2 regions of the Bradyrhizobium sp. 197 genome follow, and region 1 is predicted to be linked to the other one. Evidence: predicted binding sites of a transcription regulator. Region 1 holds the regulator's gene; the other holds the start of a gene.

Region 1 (7,383 bases):
AGGCCGTGCTTCTCGATGCTCTCCATCTCGCCGAAGGTGCGGCTGTGGCCGTCGGGCAAGAACATCGGGTCGTAGCCGAAGCCGGCGGTGCCGCGCGGCGGCCACACCAGCGTGCCGTCGACGCGCGCCTCGACCTCTTCGAGATGATCGTCGGGCCATGCGACGCAGAGCGCGGAAACGAAGTGCGCCTTGCGCTTGTCGGGCGTGGTCGCGCCGCGCTCCTGCAACAGCCGTTCGATCTGCGCCATCGCCGCGGCAAAATCCTTGCTCGGACCGGCCCAGCGCGCTGAGTAGATGCCCGGCGCGCCATCGAGCGCGTCGACCACGATGCCGGAATCATCGGCGAAAGACGGGAGCTTCGTCGCTTGGGCTGCCGCGATCGCCTTGATCGCAGCATTGCTGCGGAAATCGTTGCCGGTTTCTTCCGGCTCGGGAAGGCCGAGCTCGCCGGCCGACACCGCCTCGACGCCGTAAGGCGCGAGCAGCTCCTTCATCTCGGCGAGCTTGCCGGGATTGTGGGTCGCGATGACGAGCTTTCCGGTGATTCGGCGATGCATCGGCTTATTGACTACGCTACCGCCAGTTTCTGCAAGTCCACGAGACGCGCGACGCCCTTGCGCGCCAGCGCCATCAGCGCCAGCAACTCGGCTTCCGTGAACGGCTCGCGTTCCGCAGTGCCCTGGACTTCGATGATGCGGCCATCGCCCGTCATGACGAAATTGGCGTCGGTGTCGGCTTCCGAATCCTCGGCATAGTCGAGGTCGAGCACGGGCGTGCCTTTGTAGATGCCGCAGGAGATCGCGGCGACGTTGTCGCGCAACACGTTGGCCTTGACCATGTTGCGCGCCTTCATCCAGTTGACGCAATCGGCAAGCGCGACCCAGGCACCGGTGATCGAGGCCGTGCGGGTGCCGCCATCGGCCTGGAGCACGTCGCAATCGACCGTGATCTGGCGCTCACCCAGCGCTTCGAGATTGATGATGGTGCGAAGCGCACGGCCGATCAGGCGCTGAATTTCCACGGTGCGGCCGCTCTGCTTTCCAGCGGAGGCCTCGCGGCGGGTGCGTTCCGAGGTCGCGCGCGGCAGCATGCCGTATTCGGCGGTGACCCAGCCGCGGCCCTGGCCCTTCAGCCATGGTGGCAGACGGTCTTCCAGCGTGGCGGTGACCAGCACATGGGTGTCGCCGAATTTTACCAGGCACGAGCCTTCCGCATATTTGACCACGCCGCGCTCCAGCGTCACGGGGCGCAATTCGTCGGGCGCACGGCGGCTTGGCCGCATGGGAAATCCTCCAAAACTCTCGGAAAAGGGCTGTTCGCGGTGCTTGTAGGTGGGGTGAGGGTGGGCGGCAAGGGGGAAGATCGAGACCTTATTCACCCCCGATTTTCGATCCGCGAACGCCACGCTTGTCAGAAGCGCCCGGGATAGACAAATTACGTGCATCCGAGAGGAGTTACCGTCTGTGGCCCATCACGATCCGATCCATCTGATCGCGCCGCGCGCGGGTCTCGCCCAGCTCAACGAGCGTTCCCGCGACATCTTTCGTCAAATTGTCGAAAGCTATCTCGCGACCGGGGAGCCGGTGGGCTCGCGCAATATTTCGCGCCTGATCGCCATGCCGCTGTCGCCGGCCTCGGTCCGCAACGTCATGGCCGATCTGGAACAGCTCGGCCTGATCTATGCCCCGCATACCTCCGCCGGCCGGCTGCCGACGGAACTCGGCCTGCGCTTCTTCGTCGATGCCCTGATGCAGGTCGGCGACCTCACCGAGGCCGAGCGGCAGGCGATCCAGAGCCAGCTCACCTCCGTCGGGCAGGCGCAATCAGTCGAGGCCGCGCTGGAGGAGGCGCTGACGCGGCTCTCCGGCCTCACGCGCGCCGCCGCGGTGGTGCTGACGCCAAAATCCAATGCGCGGCTCAAACACATCGAATTCGTCCGCCTGGAACCGGAGAAGGCGCTGGTGATCCTGGTCGGCGAGGATGGCCAGGTTGAAAACCGCGTGCTGGTGCTGCCGCTCGGGGTTCCCTCCTCGGCACTCACCGAGGCCGGCAATTTCCTCAACGCGCGGATCCGCGGCCGGACCCTGGCCGAGGCGCGGCTCGAGCTCGAGACCGCACTCGGAGAGGCCCGCGCCGAGCTCGATCAGCTCACGCAAAAGGTGATTTCCGCCGGTATCGCCAGCTGGTCCGGCGGCGAGAGCGAGGACCGCCAGCTCATCGTCCGCGGCCACGCCAATTTGCTCGAAGATTTGCATGCGCTGGAGGATCTGGAGCGCGTTCGCCTGCTGTTCGACGATCTCGAAACCAAGCGCGGCGTGATCGACCTGCTCGGCCGGGCCGAGACCGCGGAAGGCGTGCGGATCTTCATCGGGAGTGAGAACAAGCTGTTCTCGCTGTCGGGCTCTTCCACCATCATCTCGCCCTATCGGGATGCCGCCGGCCATATTGTCGGCGTTCTGGGCGTAATCGGGCCGACACGGCTGAATTATGCCCGTGTGATCCCGACCGTGGACTACGCCGCCCGCATCGTCAGCCGCCTCCTGGGGGGCTGACCGGCGCCTTGGGCCGATCACGGGCGCTTGATTTTCGCCGTCCGAAGCACGATATCCGGGCGAGAAAATCCCTGAGACGTTTGAGAAGAGAGCCGATGACCGATCGAGACCGGCAACCCGAAGACGCGGCCGCTGTGACGCCCGAGCCCGTGGTGTCAAAACCCTACATCATGCCGGACGATCCCGAGCCCGGCTCGGTCGAGCTTTTGCAGAAGGAAGCCGCCGAGGCGCGCGACCGCATGCTGCGGACGCTGGCCGAGATGGAAAATTTGCGCAAGCGCACCGCCAAGGAGGTCGCTGACTCCAAGCTCTACGGCGTCACCGGCTTTGCCCGTGACGTGCTCGATATCGCCGACAACCTCCAGCGCGCGCTCGATGCCGTTCCGGCCGATGCCCGTGCGGCGGCCGATCCCGGCCTGGCTTCGCTGATCGAGGGCGTCGAGCTGACCGAGCGCTCGCTGCTCAACGCGCTGGAAAAACACGGCGTGAAGAAGTTCGACCCCTCGGGGCAGAAGTTCGACCCGAACTTCCAGCAGGCGATGTTTGAGGTTCCCGACGCGTCGGTGCCCGCGGGCACCGTCGTGCAGGTGATGCAGGCCGGCTATACCATCGGCGAGCGCGTGCTGCGCCCCGCTTTGGTCGGTGTCGCCAAGGGCGGCGCGAAGGCCGTGCCCGCCGCCAACAGCAACGAGCCGGTTTAGCTCTCAATCCCCGCGGTTGAGGAGACGCGCGCGGAGAAGCGCGCCTCGGGATGAGGGGCTTGCAGCTCTTGGCGTCGCCTAAGCGCTCGCCGTGATATCCGCAGACTGAATCCGCTTCACACCGGCCTTGGTCATGTCGGCCCAGGCTTTTGCGAGCGAACCCTGATTGTCGATGCCGCGGCAGGCGTCTTCCACCACATAGACCTCGAAGCCCGCCTTGCGGGCGTCGAGCGCGGTCCAGGCGACGCAGAAATCCGTCGCCAGCCCCGCGACGAAGACGCGTTTGATCTTGCGCGCCTTCAGATAGCCGGCAAGGCCGGTCGAGGTCTTGCCGTCGGCTTCGAGGAAGGCCGAATAGCTGTCGACGTCCTTGTGAAAACCCTTGCGGATGATGAGTTCGGCGTGCGGGATCGCAAGGTCCTTCGACAGCGCGGCGCCGTCGGTGCCCTGCACGCAATGGTCCGGCCACAGCACCTGCTTGCCGTAGGGAAGATCGACAGTCTCGAACGGCTTCTTGCCGGAGTGTGCCGACGCAAACGAAACATGGCCTTGCGTGTGCCAGTCCTGTGTCATCACCACGTTCGAAAACGCTTTGGCCATCTTGTTGATGACCGGCACCACCTGCTCGCCTTCCTTTACGGCGAGGCTGCCGCCGGGCAGGAAGCAGTTCTGCACGTCGATCACGAGCAGCGCGGATGCATCGTCCGGCTTGATCGATGCCGCTGCTAAGAGCGCGCTTGGCACGAGGGTCGCGAGCGCCGTCGTTGCAAGCGCCGTCAAGATGTGTCGCCGATCCAGCATGGTCCGCCTCCCTCCAGATTGAACGGGGGAGAGCCTAGTTCCGCTCGTGTACGAACAGAAGCCCGAAAATGCAGCCGGATGTGGTCAGCGCATGGGCCTTTCAGCCTTTCGGCTGGATGCCGTCGCGTACCGCGCGGAAGCGGGTGAAGGCGGCCGGCCACTGGTCGCGCGGGGCGCTGGCGATGATGCGCAGCGAAGCGCCACCGCTGCTGAAGCGGATCCACTGCACCACGGTCACCGCCGTCTTGTCCTTGCCGCTGATACCGTCGATCCGGGTCTCGAAACCCTGCTGGCCGTTGATGCGAAGCGGCTCGGACATGGTGACGCGCGACTCGCGCACGCCAGGAATCTGCAGCGCCGCCTCCTGGGCGAAGCGGGCGCGGTCGTCGGCCTGCTGCGGGGTGGCGCCGATCACGCCGAGGATCATGAACGGCTTCGATTCATAGCCTGTGCCCTCGTCGCCGTCGGCCAGGATGATGCTCGAGCCCGGCGCCAGCGTGCGGACGTCCTTGAATTCGGCGAGATCGGTGATCTTGAACGGCATCAGCGCGAGCTGCTCGTCGGCCGAGACCTGCTTGCGGGTGGCGACGCTCGCAAACATCTGCCGCACCGCCTCGTCGGTGTAGATCTTGATCGCATTCTCCGGAATCTGCACCGCGACATAGCCGGAGAAGCCGGCGCCCGGCACGATCATCGAATAGCGCCTCACGGGGGTTTCGCCGGCCTTGCCGCTCTCGGTGGTGAAATAGGCCAGGCCCGCAGGCGTCTCGATCTTGTCCTGCTTGACGCCGTTGGTTCCGGCCGGATTGGAATTGAAGGCGCTCACGACCTCGCCATAAGCCGCCGGCGGCAGCTCGGTGATCAGCACCTTGACGTTGCCGTCCTCGCTCTGGAAGCCCGGAAACGTCTTGGCCGTGCTGAGGCCGACCAACGGCACCATGCCGAGGCGCAAGCCAGGCGGGAAAACGGCGTCGGCAGCCAGAGCCGGAAGTGCGGAGGCGACGAGGAGGGCGAGCGCAGCGAGGGGGCGGGTCAGCTTCATGGGCACTCTGATTGGTTCACATTGAGGCCGTTCGATGGTCGGCCACCGAGCCGCTTTGTCGCGCGGCGCAGCCTCGATGGCGGCTCTCCGGCGCCCGCCTTTTAGCGGGTTTGCCTCGCCGGTAACAGGGCGCGCGGATCATGGTGGCGGGGGCTGGCTGATATCTGAACCTGTTAATAATTCCTCACCCGCAAGGGCGGTTCAGCCCGGATATGATGCTTCAAAACGCGATGTTTTCACGGTCGAAACTTGCGTTCTCTCCTTGCGGGCCCCTCCCCCCCTCCTATATGAGCGTCAACCATCGCAATATCGCGAATGTTTGATCTTAGGGGGTTTCGGTTCGGGTGCCTTCTGGGCCCAGCCAGCCTGCCGCAAAAACAAGGATATCAGGACCATGGGAAAGGTCATCGGGATCGACCTCGGTACCACGAATTCGTGCGTCGCCGTAATGGATGGCAAGAACGCCAAAGTCATCGAGAATTCCGAAGGCATGCGCACGACGCCTTCGATCGTCGCCGTGACCGACGACGGTGAGCGCCTCGTCGGCCAGCCTGCCAAGCGCCAGGCCGTCACCAATCCCGAGCGCACCTTCTTCGCAGTGAAGCGCCTGATCGGCCGCCGCTACGACGACCCGATGGTCGAGAAGGACAAGAAGCTCGTTCCGTACAAGATCGTGAAGGCTTCCAACGGCGACGCCTGGGTCGAGGCCGACGGCCAGACCTACTCGCCCTCGCAGGTCTCTGCCTTCATCTTGCAGAAGATGAAGGAGACCGCGGAAGCTCATCTCGGCCAGAAGGTCGACCAGGCCGTCATCACCGTCCCCGCCTACTTCAACGACGCCCAGCGCCAGGCGACCAAGGACGCCGGCAAGATCGCGGGCCTTGAAGTGCTGCGCATCATCAACGAGCCGACCGCGGCTGCGCTCGCTTATGGTCTGGACAAGACCAAGGCCGGTACGATCGCCGTGTACGACCTCGGCGGCGGCACGTTCGACGTCTCGATTCTCGAAATCGGCGACGGCGTGTTCGAGGTGAAGTCGACCAACGGCGACACCTTCCTCGGCGGCGAAGACTTCGACATGCGCCTGGTCGGCTATCTCGCTGACGAGTTCCAGAAGGAGCAGGGCATCAACCTGCGCAACGACAAGCTCGCGTTGCAGCGCCTGAAGGAAGCCGCTGAAAAGGCCAAGATCGAGCTGTCGTCGACGACGCAGACCGAGATCAACCTGCCCTTCATCACCGCGGACCAGACCGGCCCGAAGCATCTGACGATGAGGCTCACCCGCGCCAAGTTCGAAGCGCTGGTTGACGACCTCGTCCAGAAGACCGTCGAGCCCTGCCGCAAGGCGCTGAAGGATGCCGGCCTCACCGCCGCCGAGATCGGCGAAGTGGTGCTGGTCGGTGGCATGTCGCGCATGCCGAAGGTCCAGGAAGTCGTGAAGCAGCTGTTCGGCAAGGAGCCGCACAAGGGCGTCAACCCGGACGAAGTCGTGGCGATCGGCGCCGCGATCCAGGCCGGCGTGCTTCAGGGCGACGTCAAGGACGTGCTGCTGCTCGACGTGACCCCGCTGTCGCTGGGCATCGAGACGCTGGGCGGCGTGTTCACCCGCATCATCGACCGCAACACCACGATCCCGACCAAGAAGAGCCAGGTGTTCTCGACCGCCGAGGACAGCCAGAACGCGGTTACGATCCGCGTCTTCCAGGGCGAGCGTGAAATGGCGGCCGACAACAAGATGCTCGGCCAGTTCGACCTGATGGGCATTCCGCCGGCCCCGCGCGGCATGCCGCAGATCGAAGTGACCTTCGACATCGACGCCAACGGCATCGTCAACGTGTCGGCCAAGGACAAGGCGACTTCCAAGGAGCAGCAGATTCGCATCCAGGCTTCCGGCGGTCTGTCGGAAGCCGACATCGAGAAGATGGTCAAGGACGCCGAGGCCAATGCCGAGGCCGACAAGAAGCGCCGCGAGGCGGTCATGGCCAAGAACGATGCGGACGGACTGGTGCATTCGACCGAGAAGGCGCTGGCCGAGCACGGTTCGAAGATCGCAGAGACCGAGCGCCGTTCCATCGAGGATGCCGTCAGCGACCTCAAGGAAGCGCTGAAGGGCGACGATGCCGAAGCGATCAAGGCCAAGACCCAAACGCTGGCCCAGGCTTCGATGAAGCTCGGCGAGGCCATTTACACGCAGCAGGCCGAGGCCGACGCCAAGAAGGATGCGGCCAAGGACGACGTCGTCGACGCGGAATTCACCGAAGTCGACGACGACAAGAACAACAAGAAG
Region 2 (7,383 bases), on a different contig from region 1:
GAGGGGCATGAAGGACGTGTGGCCGGCGGTTCTCGTCACCGGCGTGTCGTTCGCAGTCCCGCAATTCGTGATCTCGAACTTCGTCAACCCCTGGATCGTCGACATCGGCGCGTCGCTGATCTCGATGGGCGCGCTGATCCTGTTCCTGAAGGTGTGGCAGCCCAGGCAGCTCTGGCTGTCGCCGGCGCTGCGCAGCCGTGATGAATCGACCTCCACCATGGCGGCCGCAAAACCCCTCGACAAGACGCCGCTCACCCAGAGCGAGATGTTCAGCGCGCTGCTGCCTTGGATCATCGTCTGTATCGTGATGCTGATCTGGGGCAACGGTGCCTTCAAGACCTGGGCGAACTCGATCTTCACCTGGAACTACCCCGTTCCCGAGCTGCATCAGATGATCAACAAGATGCCGCCGGTCGCACCGGGACCGACGAAAGAGAGTGCGGTGTTCGGCTTCACCTACCTGTCCTTCACCGGCACGGGCATGCTGATCGCGGCGATCATCTCAGGCTTCCTGATGGGCGTCGGTCCTGGCCGGCTCTTGACGGAATACGGCCGCACCATCCGGCTGTGCGCGATCTCGCTGATCACGATCTCGGCGATGCTCGCGATCGGCACGCTGACGCGGCTCTCCGGCGTGGACGCGACGCTCGGCCTCGCCTTTGCTGCAACCGGCGTGCTCTATCCCTTCTTCGGCACGCTGCTCGGCTGGTTGGGCGTGGCGCTGACGGGATCGGATACCGCTTCCAACGTTCTGTTCGGAAATCTTCAGAAGATCACCTCCGAGCAGCTTGGCCTGTCGCCGATCCTGATGGCGGCGGCAAACTCGTCCGGCGGCGTGATGGGCAAGATGATCGACGCCCAATCGATCGTGGTCGCCTCGACCGCGACCAACTGGTACGGCCATGAAGGCACCATCCTGCGCTTTGTGTTCTGGCACTCGATCGTGTTGGCTTCCCTGGTCGGCGTGTTCGTGACGTTACAGGCCTATGTCTGGCCGTTCACGGCGATGGTGCTGAAGTAGCAGGCCACGCCCGGCGTCGATGCAAATCCCCGCGGAGGTCTCTCCGCGGGGATTTTTGCATGCGGGCGAAGCTTCTCATTGCAGCTGCCGTCTTATAGAAGGTGCGGCAAATCAGGTCGGTCGAGAGGTCTCATGGTTTCGCTCAAGCAGATGGTGTGTGCGGCGGTTGCGACGCTCGCGATGGCCACTGTCGCGCGTGCCGATGACGGTTTCCCGTTCGGCACCGAGATGACGCTCGAAGCACTGCCGCAGCCCGGCTCGAAGCGGATTCCGAACATCGAGATCGGCGACAATGGCGAGGTGGTGCTGGAGCTCTGGTGCAAGGGCGGCAAGGGCCAGTTCTCGGTCGCCGGCAACACCGTGATCTTCATGCCCGGCCAGATCCAGGACCGCTCCTGCCCGCCGGCAAGAGCGCAGGCCGACGACGATCTCGTAGCAGCGCTCGGCAGCGCCGAGACCTGGAAGCGTCAGGGCGACGTGCTCACGCTCGTCGGCCCCAAGCCGCTGCGCTTTCGCGTCAACGGGAATTAGCTTTCGTGTCCCGGCCCTGCAGCGCTTTCGCGCTGCGTCCGGGGCACCCTGCCTCGTACTACTTCCACACCGACTTGTCGGCGTCCCAGCGCTGGCCTTTCAGCTCCTTGGTGAGCGCCTCGACCGAACCGTTGTCGTCGGGCTGATCGCCTTCCTCGTCGGCCGTCGCTTCGTCCGAGAGATTGAGCTTGGCGCCGCTGCTCTCGTCGGCTGTCGTGGTTGCGGGGCTGCCGATCCAGAGCATGAGCTTGTCGGACGTGCCGGGTTTGTCGGGCGAGAAGAGCCCTGCAACCTCGATCGTGTCGGTCAGCTCGAGTGCCGGGAAATCCTGGTTCGGCCGCTTGAACACCAGCTTGAGCTTGCCGGTGGCCGGGTTGAAGCTTTGCGAGACCGGCTTTGCCGCGAGCGTCCTGCTCAGCACGCCAGCCACCGCGGCCGCGAGCTTGTCGCGGTTGAGCTTGTCGCCGTCGCGCCAGTCGGCGGCGGGGATGCGGATGGTGCGGTCCATCTCGGTCATGCCCGCGGTCCAGCCCGCGGTGATGATGCCGGGCATCGCCTTGAATTTCTCCAACAGGGCGCCTGCGCGCTCCGGATCGACCGACATGTTGATGGTCTGCTCACCTGCGCGCAGCGCGTCGCAGCCGACGGTGAGACTCGCCAGCGTCACCTCGACGTCCTGGCCCTTCAGGCTCTTCAGGAACTCCGTCGCGGCATCCAGCTTGACCTTGACCGCAATCGCTTCCGGCGAGACGTCGGTGAAATCCTTCGGCTGCGGCGTGATGCCGTCGTCGGAGGTCTGGTTGTCCAGGAATTCCTTCTCGCTGAGATCGGAGTTGTCGGGAGAGGTGACCTCGGTCACGGCCTGGCCAATGCTGATCTGGCCGCGGAATTCGAACGTGTCTCCAGCCTGTTTGCGCAGCAGTTTGACGGTGACGGGCGCTTTCGCGCCGAGGCTCTGCGTCGTACCCGTCAGGTTCTGGCCGGCGACCTGGAGATTGACGACGAAGCGGTCCTTGCGGTCGGAATTCTTCGCGACCGGATAACAGACGTCGAGCACGGCTGCGGTGACGGTCTTGCCCTGGCGTGTCTCCTTCAGGATCACGTCGGCATTGCCGTCCATCAGCCCGTCGATCGAGGTGAAATAGCGCGTCTCCGCGCCGCTGGGCGCCGTAGCCTTCGGCGACAGCTTCATCTGGGCGGATGCGACCTCAGGCGAAACTGCAAGCAGAGCCGCCAATAAAACTGTCGGGCAAACCAGAAGCGCGCGCATCGACGAAATCCCCGGGCAATGGGGCATGATCCGGAAAAGTGTGAAGCGGTTTTTCCGATCAGATCATGCCCAAACAATTCGAATCGGGCGTTACCGTAGTGGGTTTTGGGCGCCGGTTGAATTGGAAAGCACAGGCCATGATCGGCAAAAAAGAAGGCCGCCCGGAGGCGGCCTTCGCAACACTGTCAGGCGAGGATCGGCCTTAGAAGCCGCCCATGCCGCCGCCCGGCATGGCGGGCGCTTCCTTCTTCGGTGACTCGGCGACCATGGCCTCGGTGGTCACCAGCAGGCCGGCGATCGAGGCGGCGTCCTGGAGCGCGGTGCGGACCACCTTGGCGGGATCGATGATGCCCTTGTCGACCATGTCGACATAATCTTCGTTCTGGGCGTCGAAGCCGAAGGTCTCGGACTTGTTCTCCAGGATCTTGCCGACGACGATCGAGCCTTCCACGCCCGCGTTCTCGGCGATCTGGCGAAGCGGAGCTTCCAGCGCCTTCAACACGATGTTGATGCCGGCCTGCACGTCCGCATTGGCGTTGGTGAGACGGCCGACGGCTTTCTTGGCACGGAGCAGCGCGACGCCGCCGCCGGGGACGATGCCTTCCTGCACCGCGGCGCGGGTGGCGTTGAGCGCATCCTCGACGCGGTCCTTCTTCTCCTTGACCTCGATCTCGGTGGCGCCGCCGACGCGGATCACCGCGACGCCGCCGGCGAGCTTGGCGAGGCGCTCCTGGAGCTTCTCACGGTCGTAGTCCGAGGTGGTCTCCTCGATCTGGGCCTTGATCTGGCCGACGCGGGCCTCGATCTCGGGCTTCTTGCCGCCGCCCTTGACGATGGTGGTGTTCTCCTTGTCGATCACCACCTTGCCTGCCCGACCCAGCATCTTCACCGTGACGTTCTCGAGCTTGATGCCGAGGTCTTCGGAGATGAGCTGACCGCCGGTGAGGATCGCGAGGTCCTCCAGCATGGCCTTGCGGCGATCACCGAAGCCCGGCGCCTTGACGGCGGCGACCTTCAGGCCGCCACGGAGGCGGTTGACGACCAGGGTGGCCAGCGCCTCGCCCTCGACGTCCTCGGCGATGATGACGAGCGGCTTGCCCGACTGCATCACGGCTTCCAGCACCGGCAGCATGGCCTGCAGGCCGGACAGCTTCTTCTCGTGCAGGAGGATGTAGGCGTCCTCGAGCTCGGCGGTCATTTTCTCGGGGTTGGTGACGAAGTAGGGCGACAGATAGCCGCGGTCGAACTTCATGCCCTCGACGATCTCGACTTCGGTCTCGATCGACTTGTTTTCCTCGACGGTGATGACACCCTCGTTGCCGACCTTCTGCATCGCCTGGGCGATCATCTTGCCGATGGCGGTGTCGCCATTGGACGAGATGGTGCCGACCTGGGCGACTTCGGAGGAGGCTGCGACCGGCTTAGCGCGCTTCTGGATGTCCTTGACGACAGCGGCAACCGCGATGTCGATGCCGCGCTTGAGATCCATCGGGTTCATGCCGGCAGCAACCGACTTGGCGCCTTCGCGCACGATGGCCTGGGCCAGCACGGTCGCGGTGGTGGTGCCGTCACCGGCGAGATCGTTGGTCTTGGAGGCGACCTCACGGACCATCTGGGCGCCCATGTTCTCGAACTTGTCCTCGAGCTCGATCTCCTTGGCGACGGTGACGCCGTCCTTGGTGATGCGGGGCGCGCCGAACGACTTCTCGATGAGGACGTTGCGGCCCTTCGGGCCGAGCGTCACCTTGACGGCGTTGGCGAGAATGTCGACGCCGCGCAGCATGCGATCGCGCGCGTCTCCGGAAAACTTGACGTCTTTGGCAGCCATGGTCTGTAATTCCTCTTGTTTCGTGATGTGTCTGCCGCTCAGCGTCGCAAGTCCGGAGTCCGGAATCGAACCCGGCGGAATGATGGATGCCCGGATCTCAGGGACCCGGGCATTACATTCAGCGGCTGTTCAGGCTGATGGCCTTAGGCCATGACGCCCATGATGTCCGATTCCTTCATGATCAGGAGATCTTCGTTGTCGATCTTGACCTCGGTGCCCGACCACTTGCCGAACAGCACGAGGTCGCCGACCTTGAGGTCGATCGGGGTCAGCTTGCCGGCCTCGTCGCGGCCGCCGGGGCCGACGGCGACGATTTCGCCCTGGGACGGCTTTTCCTTGGCGCTGTCCGGAATGATGATGCCGCCCTTGGTCTTTTCCTCGGCGTCGATACGTTTGACCACGACACGGTCATGCAGCGGACGAAATTTGGATTTAGCCATGACGTTTCCCTTTGGAGGCTCGCTTCGGATGTAGCGGAAGTGGATGGGGCGGCGCTTCCCGTCCACCCTCTTGCCGAGGATCGGACGGCGCGCTTAGCAATCGGGCTTTCCGAGTGCTAATAGTGCGCCCGGAAATATGGCTTGGCCGCGATCCTGTCAAGCAAAGGTGGTTAAGCGATTGGTGAGGCCGATATAGGATTGTGTCTACAGAAACCTATTGGTCGCGCTGGCGTATAAAGGACGTCATTGCTCCGACAGCGGTTTTGCGCTTGGCTGCAGGCGGGATGCGGTCGAAGTCTTGTTTTGGGGGGCAGTTTGCTCGGGGGAATGTCATGATCAGTTCAGCTCACGCACGCACGGTTGCCAATCTGGCGGCCGCCTCTTGCCTGGCGCTGCTGCTTGGCGCCTGCGGCGGCGGCATGAGCCTGCCGTCGTTCTCGTCGTCCTCACCGCCGCCTGAGGCCGAGCCCGGGGCCGGCCCGGAAATGCCGGCGTCGATCCGCGCCGACGAAATCGTCGGCCGCTGGGGTCTCGCCTCGTTCCAGAACCCGGCCGACCGCGCCCGCACCGAGGCTGCCGCCCGGGCCCAGTGCAAAAATCCTTACGTGATCACCGCCGGCTCCTCCGGCGGCGTCATCATGCATCTCGCCGACCAGGCGACGCCGCAGGAGCTGCGGCTGAAGGGCTCGCCCAGCGGCAAGAACTATATCGGGCCGGCGGGTCCGACACCGGGCGAGCAGGACCGCGAGATCGTCTCCTTCGACGGCCGCGTCCTCATCACCCGCTTCATCGACAAGGATGCCGCCACCCGCTACGGCAACATGGTCTACGTCCGCTGTGCGCCAAGGGCGTGATCGGGGCGCCGGCCTAGCCACTCGTCATTGCGAGGAGCGAAGCGACGAAGCAATGCAGGCTGCTTCCGCGGACAGTCTGGATTGCTTCGCTTCGCTCGCAATGACGAAAAAAAACGCCGGCTTGCGCCGGCGTTTTGTTTTTCAGAGTGTCGCGTCTGCTCAGTCGAACAGCGCGTCGATGTCGTCCTGCGAGGCGTGGCCGACGTCGCCGGCGAGCTTCGGGCCGTTGAGGAGTTTTTCGTCCTCGCTGCGGGTGTCAGCGGCCGGCGCGGGCACGTGGGACTTGATCGCGTCGACGCCGCCCCAGATCTCCATCATGGAGTTGATGTGCTGCTCGATGAACTTCATCGTGCTCATGACCTTGCTGATGCGTTGGCCGGTCAGGTCCTGGAAGTTACAGGCTTCGAAGATCGAGATGACGCGTTCCTGGATATCGTCGGCGAGCCGTTTCTGCTGATCGGCCGATTGCACCTTGGACATCGCGCTGGCCGCTTGGTCGATCGACTCGGCGGCTTCGAGGATCTGCTGGGTCGCCTGTTCGGTGCCGCCGACGACCGCGCCGAGCTCGCCATTGACCTTGGCCATTTCGCCGCCGTCGAAGCTCTTGCCGTGCAGCGTCGCGATCTCGCGCTTGGTACGGTCGATGGCGTCGTGGATGAGGTCGAGCTCGACCTTCAGCTTCTCGCACTGCTCGATCTGCGCCCGGTAAGTATCGAGCATGGTACGAGCTTCGGAGAGCTCGTGAGCGGTGGAGGCGTCGATCGCCGCCATGGCCGCGCTGCCGGACAAGGGCGGAGTGCCCTTCGCCATCTGTGCACGGATCGCACGCAACTCGGACATGATCTCGCTATGCATCGGCGGAGCCTCCTCAATCATTTCGGGGCTTGGCATCTCGCCGACAACAGCCTCTTCGACACGAAAACGTTTGCGGTGAATAGCCATCAAGAACTCCCCCCACCTCACTCACGCGTCGTTTTAGGCAGAAGCGATTTAACACGAAGTTCACAGCCGGAACTGTCGTGCGGTCGCGTGCGACGGCGTGAAAACCTGCAATTAACCATGCGTGCGCGCCGTTCACCGAAAATAAACGCTGATCGCCAAATTGCCCCGCCGCTCGCGACGTGGTGAATCGAAACGCCGGCTCCGTTTACCAAACGAAACGGCTTTTGCTCTTTATTGACTACGTCGAGGGCGCGGATCAGCCAGATGCGTTCGACGGCGAATGTAACTAGACGAAACAGTACAGAGTACGTCGATGTTCAAAAAGATGTCTGTCGCGCTGCTCGGCAGCGCTTGCACCTTCATGGCCGGCGCCAACAGCGCCAGCGCCTTCGATAATAGCGTGCCGAACGATCCGCCGGCGGTACTTTACCAGCCGCAGGTGCCGCCGGCGCCGGTGCGCGTCGCCTCCAACGCGAACATGGGCGGCGGCTTCATCG

What was found. The regulator HrcA, encoded in region 1, represses chaperone genes, less so after heat shock. The targets are predictions, from matches to a motif close to GTTAGCACTCNCNNNNNGNGAGTGCTAAC.
Region 2: the regulator HrcA is predicted to act here: its motif matches at 5,183-5,211, upstream of IVB27_RS09010 (co-chaperone GroES).

The regions. Positions count from the first base shown of each region.
Region 1 covers NZ_JADPJJ010000189.1:42,104-49,486, forward strand. The annotation lists gene rdgB (RdgB/HAM1 family non-canonical purine NTP pyrophosphatase) at 1-557, opposite strand, end outside; gene rph (ribonuclease PH) at 569-1,282, opposite strand; gene hrcA (heat-inducible transcriptional repressor HrcA) at 1,464-2,552, shown strand; gene grpE (nucleotide exchange factor GrpE) at 2,648-3,253, shown strand; gene pncA (bifunctional nicotinamidase/pyrazinamidase) at 3,332-4,054, opposite strand; gene IVB27_RS41370 (hypothetical protein) at 4,155-5,096, opposite strand; gene dnaK (molecular chaperone DnaK) at 5,491-7,383, shown strand, end outside.
Region 2 covers NZ_JADPJJ010000036.1:768-8,150, reverse strand. The annotation lists gene IVB27_RS09030 (L-lactate permease) at 1-1,021, shown strand, start outside; gene IVB27_RS09025 (META domain-containing protein) at 1,154-1,552, shown strand; gene IVB27_RS09020 (hypothetical protein) at 1,611-2,822, opposite strand; gene groL (chaperonin GroEL) at 3,025-4,650, opposite strand; gene IVB27_RS09010 (co-chaperone GroES) at 4,794-5,090, opposite strand; gene IVB27_RS09005 (hypothetical protein) at 5,423-5,944, shown strand; gene IVB27_RS09000 (protein phosphatase CheZ) at 6,104-6,886, opposite strand; gene IVB27_RS08995 (L,D-transpeptidase) at 7,200-7,383, shown strand, end outside.